DNA from 2 places in the Aminipila terrae genome. Region 2 is predicted to be linked to the other one. Evidence: predicted binding sites of a transcription regulator. Region 2 holds the regulator's gene; the other holds the start of a gene.
The links. The regulator HrcA, encoded in region 2, represses chaperone genes, less so after heat shock. The targets are predictions, from matches to a motif close to TTAGCACTCNNNNNNNNNGAGTGCTAA.
Positions count from the first base shown of each region.

Region 1: a site for HrcA is predicted at 1,825-1,851, ahead of Ami3637_RS03935 (Hsp20/alpha crystallin family protein). Genes of this name have one in related genera too.

Region 1 is NZ_CP047591.1:839,963-843,388, reverse strand. Features, by position in the region: gene Ami3637_RS03950 (TetR/AcrR family transcriptional regulator) at 1-430, shown strand, start outside; gene Ami3637_RS03945 (zinc ribbon domain-containing protein) at 448-684, shown strand; gene Ami3637_RS03940 (dienelactone hydrolase family protein) at 718-1,308, shown strand; gene Ami3637_RS03935 (Hsp20/alpha crystallin family protein) at 1,330-1,779, opposite strand; gene Ami3637_RS03930 (sensor domain-containing diguanylate cyclase) at 2,008-2,934, shown strand; gene Ami3637_RS03925 (M56 family metallopeptidase) at 3,032-3,426, opposite strand, start outside.
Region 2 is NZ_CP047591.1:209,547-212,972, forward strand. Features, by position in the region: gene dnaK (molecular chaperone DnaK) at 1-1,039, opposite strand, end outside; partial or broken gene grpE (nucleotide exchange factor GrpE) at 1,054-1,649, opposite strand; gene hrcA (heat-inducible transcriptional repressor HrcA) at 1,642-2,688, opposite strand; gene Ami3637_RS01005 (ABC transporter ATP-binding protein) at 2,911-3,426, opposite strand, start outside.

The DNA.
Region 1 (3,426 bases), 630 kb from region 2:
CCCCACAAGAGAGGATTTGCTAGATGCCGTGATAGAGGAATTTGGTATAAGAGTCTCCGAGCGAATGCATGAACTGGCCCAAGGTGCGTGTGGGATGAGAGAAATTCTCCAGGTTCATTTGAAGGGAATCAGTGAGTACGAAAACTTTTACATAAGGTTGATTTCAGAAACCCCGCTGCTTCATGAAGATACAAAAAATACCCTGATTATGATACAGTCTGCTGTGTCCTTTCATCTGACACAGGTTGCGGAAAGAGAAATGGAAAAACATATTATCAAAAGGATGCCTTTAAATCTTATGTTTAATACATGGCTGGGGCTTATACATTATTATCTGGCAAACAGGGATTTATTTGCACCGGAAGGATCTGTCATTTCAAGATACGGAGAAGAATGGGTTCAACACTTTATGAATTTAATTTCTTTATAAAAAGGAGGATAAGAAAGATGAAAATGTGTATTGCATGTGGTATGCCTATGAAGGCAAAAGAAGATTTTGCAATGGGTGATGAGAGTAAGGACTATTGCAGGTACTGTGCCAGACCAGATGGTTCTATGCAGTCTTACGATGAAAAACTGGAAGGCATGACTGATTTTATTGTCAGAACTCAGGGCTTGGATAAAGCTGCCGGAGAAAATGCAGCTAGAGGTATGATGGAAAAGCTGCCGGCCTGGAAAAAATAATTATAAAAGTAATTATATAAGGAATTTGATAAAATGCTGAAATATATAAATCATAATCAGATGGCGTGCATTGTTTTGCATGAGATTTATGGCATAAATGATTTTATTAGAAATATCTGTCTTCAATACCATCAGGAGGGGGCTGATGTTTACTGCCCCGACTTACTGAAAAAGGAAAGCCACTTTCACTACGGGGAAGCTGCAGAAGCATACTCCTATTTTACTAGTGAGATTGGGTTTGAGGTCTATAGAGATATTCTCGATTTAATAAAAGAGTTGAAAGAATCCTATGAAAGGGTAGTTGTTATAGGATTCAGCATTGGCGCTACTATTGCATGGCGATGCTGCCAAAGTTCATATTGTGATGCAGTTGTAGCCTGCTATGGCTCCAGAATAAGAGACTATCTACATTTAGAACCTAAGTGCAAAACTTATCTGATGTTTGCGGAAATGGATTCTTTTGATGTGGATTTTGTATGTAAAGAGTTGTTGAAAAAACAAAATACTGAAATACTCAGGATAAATGCACATCACGGTTTTCTGGATAAATATTCGGCTTCCTTTGATCAGGAAAAATCTGACTATTTTAATTTGCAGAGGAAAAAATGGGGAGTTTTTCATTAACTCCCCATTTTATTGATGTTACTATTTTATTTCTATTTGCAGTTTGTTAGAAGGCTGTTCAATTTTTGGAAGAGAAATCTTCAATATACCATCTTCCAGTTTTGCTTCCACAGTAGCCACATCTATATCTTTTAGATAAACAGAACGCTGCATGGAACTGCTTCTGCGTTCTCTGTGAAGAAAATTCTCTTTTTCTTCATTTATTTCTTCATTTTTTTCTACTTTGATGATTAGGTAATCATTTTGATAATCCAGTTTAATTTCTTCTTTTTTTGTGCCAGGCATTTCTGCTTCTACAAGATAGGCATTTCCCTGATCTTTTACGTCCAGCTTAAAGGCTTGGCTGCCAGGATTTCTAAGACTGAACGGATTGTCACTGAAAAAGTCATCTAACATATTGTAGAAGTCTATAAAATCGTGCCCGTCTCGCTTCTGAAGCTGATTTCTGTTTAAAGGTGTTAATCCAAACATATTGACTCCTCCTTTTGATATATGAAATATATTATATAACTTTTGTTAGCACTCTATAATAGTGAGTGCTAACTTTAAATAAAGAATACCTCCGGCTTTTATTTTTGTCAATAGAAAAAAAGAAATATTTTAAAAACTTTATTTTATTAAAGGAATTGATTTGATAAAATTATGCAAGGATATATAATGTGCATATAGCAATTGAAAAATAATGTTGGGGTAATAATCATGTATAATATAAAGGAATATAATCGATATAAATATGTACTGGAAAACATTAAAGATATTATTTGGGAAATGGATGCCAGTTTAGTCTTTACTTTCGTCAGTGAGGCTTCAGAAGAAACAGCTGGTTATAAGGCAGAGGAACTAGTTGGCCGGTGCATGCTGGATTTTCTTACCCCAGAATCAAAGAATTATGTTGCACAAAAATGGAGAGAAAGGTTTACAGGCACAGAAAATTTGAAAAAAATCATATTATATGATGTTCAGTTTGTGTGCAAAGACGGAAGTTTAATATGGGTAGAAGTTTCTGTAAAACCCATTATTAACAATGATAAATTAATGGGTTATATTGGAGTTACAAGAGATATTTCAGAAAAGAAAAGTCATGAAGAAGAATTAAAAAAATATATTGAGGAACTTAAATACGCCAATAAAAGATTAGAAGAAATGGCTACCTTTGATATGCTCACAGGAGCATACAACAGGAGGAAATTTGAATACTTCGTTAAAATGTCCATTGAGAAAAAAGAAAATTCAGGGATATCCTTTTGCATCATTATGTTTGACATAGACTTTTTTAAGAAGGTAAATGATACTTTCGGACATAGAGAGGGAGACCGCATATTAAAAGAAATAACTGCAATCGTAAAAAGCAGTTTAAGGGAGCAGGATAAAGTATTCCGATGGGGAGGAGAAGAATTTATCATTCTTTTGCCGGAGTTACCCCTGGAAAGAACGGAAGAAATAGCAGAAAGTCTCAGAAAGGCAGTAGAACAAAATGATTTTGGAATAAAAAATCACCCTGTTACCATAAGCCTGGGAATTGGGGAATATGTAATTAATGACAGCATAGAACAGTTTGTTTCACGTGTTGATAATGGCTTATTAAAAGCTAAATCCACAGGACGGAACCGGGTGATAATAGGATAGCTTTTTACAATGTCAAATATTTATTTAATCAAAAATGCCGGATAAAACAGGGGAACCCCCAGTTTATCTGGCATTCTATTCTTTTTATATAATCCTATCAATTAACTTTAAATAATGAATATAACATGTCAGCTCTCATATAGGTGAGGGTTCCAATTGTTCCATCGGGAGTATAAAGAAGTCCGTACTCGCCATTTTTAAAGTCAACAGCATTATAACTATATTTTCCAGTATCTGAATGTATCACCTTTTCCACAGGCACCAATGAACCTTTAAATGGATTATTCAGAGGTTTATAGGGTATCTCAACCAGGTTATTATCTGATACCGTATAAACAAACATTTTTTTGCTGCTCACGGGATGTAGCTGTACCGTGCTTCCATCCTCGCTTACGGAAACTTCACAATAATTATCTCCCTGTGTTGCGTCACATTTCAAGGCTTTTAAATCAAGACTGCGAACAATCTGCAAAGTATTTAAGTCGTATACAT
Region 2 (3,426 bases):
CACCAACAGCCACGCATTCATCTGGGTTGATACCCTTAAATGGTTCTTTACCAGTTACTCTCTTAACAGCATCCTGAACTGCAGGAATTCTTGTTGAACCACCAACCAGGATTACCTTGGCAATATCAGCATTTGTTACGCCAGCATCCTTCATAGCTTTCTGCATTGGTTCAATTGTTCTGTTTACAAGATCTGAAGTTAACTGATCAAACTTGGCTCTTGTAATGTCCATATCCATATGCAGCGGGCCGTCAGCACTTACAGTAATAAATGGAAGGTTGATGTTAGCTGTCTGTGAACTTGACAGTTCCTTCTTAGCTTTTTCTGCTGCTTCCTTTAATCTCTGGTGAGCCATCTTGTCTGTTCTTAAATCAATGCCATGTTCCTTTGCAAAGGTATCTGCCATGTAATCGATAAGTACCTTATCAAAGTTATCTCCACCCAGCTTAGTATCACCATTTGTAGCAAGTACTTCAAATACGCCATCACCCAGTTCAAGAATAGATACATCAAATGTACCGCCACCCAGGTCATATACTAAAATCTTGTGGTGACCATTATCTTTATCAAGGCCATAAGAAAGAGATGCTGCTGTAGGTTCATTGATAATTCTCTTTACATCAAGACCTGCAATCTTACCTGCATCTTTTGTAGCCTGTTTCTGAGCATCTGTAAAGTAAGCTGGTACTGTAATAACAGCTTCTGTTACCTTACCTCCAAGATAACTTTCTGCATCTGCCTTTAACTTACTTAAAATCATAGCTGAAATATCCTGTGGAGTGTATTGTTTTCCATCAATTTCAACTTTATAATCAGAACCCATGTGAGTTTTAATGGATGAAATAGTTCTGTCTGGGTTAGTGATTGCCTGTCTTTTTGCAGTTTCACCAACTAATCTTTCACCATTTTTTGTAAAACCAACTACTGATGGAGTAGTTCTGTTTCCTTCTGCATTAGCAATTACTACAGGTTCGCCACCTTCAAGAACAGCTACGCAGGAATTTGTAGTACCTAAGTCTATACCTATTACTTTTCCCATAATATATTACCTCCCTAATTTGCGACCTTAACCATACTAGGTCTTATTACTTTACCATTTAGCTTATATCCTTTTTGTAGGACTTCAGTTACACAGCCACTTTCATATTGGCTGCTTTCCTCTGTCATTACTGCGTTGTGGAAATTTGGATCAAATTCAATTCCCAATGCTTCTATTTCTTCTAATCCGCTTTTTTCCAGTACCCCTTGAAAATTTTAAATATATTGTTCATACCCTGAACAAAACCTTCGTCACCCTCGCCGTGTGCAAGAGCTCTCTCAAAGTTATCTATAACATCAAGCAATTCTGAAACGATTTTCTCGTTTGCATATGCATAAATGTCGCATTTCTCTTTTTCGGTTCTTCTTTTATAGTTCTGAAAATCTGCCATAAGTCTGAGATACTTTTTGTTTAGTTCCTCGTCTCCTGCTGCAGCCTCTTCTGTTTGTTTACCATCTGCCTCATCTGTCAGTGTTTCTTCAGTTTCCCCTTCAACACATTTTTCTTCAGCATTCTCATTTTCTGTTATAGCTTCCGTATCATCAGTTACCTGAGTGTCCACATCTTCAATGGCATCCTTATTTTCAGTAGCTGTCTGATCTTTATTCATCGTCCTCGTTACCTCCTGTCAGTTTAAAAGTGTTATTCAAATTTTCTGTTACATACTCGATAACGGAAGTTACCTCGTCGTATTTCATCCTTGTTGGTCCAATTACACCTATCTTTCCAACAAGCTTACCATCTATATGATAAGTTGCTGTAATCAGGCTGCAATCCTGCATCATATCATCAGCATTTTCATTTCCTATGGTTATGATTACACCATTTTCCCTGTTTATAAGTTTCCTGGTGAAATCCTCTTTTTTATCCAGCAACTCTAAAAACATTTTCGCCTTATCTATATCATTGTACTCTGGTATAGAAAATATATTGGTAAGCCCATCCATGTACAAATTTACATTTAACATCTTTTCAAGAGTTCTCATGAAATTTGGCATAATATTTTCTGCCAGAGTTTCCATGGCCTCTAAATCTGTTTCAAAACACTTTATGATATCAACAGTTAATGCTTCACTTATGGTTTTACCTCTAAAGTTATAAGTCATGGATTTTGATAATAACTCAAGATTTTCCTTTGTATATGGGGCTTTAAGCTTAAGTGCCGTATTAGAAACTTTACCACTTTCTGCTACAATCATAAGTACTACAGTACTGCTGTCAACAGGAAGAATATTGATAAATCTAAGCATATCTTCATCTGTTTTCGGTGTCATGGCAAAAGATGTCAGATTTGTTATCTCAGATAACAAACTGGCAGCATGCTCTATCGTTTTTTCAAATTCAGATATATCACTATGAAGTTTGTCTGATATGACCTGTTTTTCCTCAATAGTAAGCTCCTTCTTTCTCATAAGTTCATTTACATACAGTCTGTATGCTTTATCAGAAGGAACCCTGCCTGCGGAAGTATGAGGATGTGTTAAAAATCCCATATCTTCCAAATCCGACATTTCATTGCGAATAGTAGCTGGGCTAACGCCTAACTCATACTTTTTGGAAAGAGTTCTGGATCCAACCGGTTCACCTGTTCTGATGAAATCACCGATAATAGCTTGTAATATTCTCAATTTCCTTTCGTTTAAATCCATCTTTCTCACCCTTCCTTGTTAGCACTCGCTTAGCATGAGTGCTAATCACATTTTTAATTTAACACTCTTAGATATTAATGTCAACACTTCTTGTAAAAAAATATATAATTTTTCATTTTAACCACTGAAATTAACCTGTATTATATAAAAACCGGCAATGCCAAATAAAATATTTGGACAATGCCGGCTTCTAACAGTAAATATTCTTTTTATTTACTAATTTTATTTATTTTTTTTGCCTAAGTAAGCCTCCTGTATGGTTGAATCCGCCAAAAGATCCTTTGCACTTCCTGAAGCGGTAATCACTCCCTGCTCCAATACATAGGCCTTGTCTGCAACAGAAAGAGCTTTAAAGGCATTTTGTTCTACAAGCAGCAGTGTTTTACCCATTCGTTTAATCTCTACTATAATCTCAAATATAGTATTAATTAAAAGAGGCGCTAATCCTAAGGACGGTTCATCCAGCATAATCAGATTGGGATTAGACATAAGTCCTCTTCCCATAGCAAGCATCTGCTGCTCACCTCCAGATAAAGTACCTGAAATCTGTTTTTCTCTTTCTTTTAATCTCGGAAAAAGATTATACACTTTTTCAAAATCCTCATTAATGCCTTTGGTATCATTTCTAAGATACGCACCCATTTTTAAGTTTTCATGTACCGTAAGATTTGCAAATATGATACGTCCTTCTGGTACTTGACAAACCCCTGCATTCACAACTTTGTGGGCTTGTTTCGG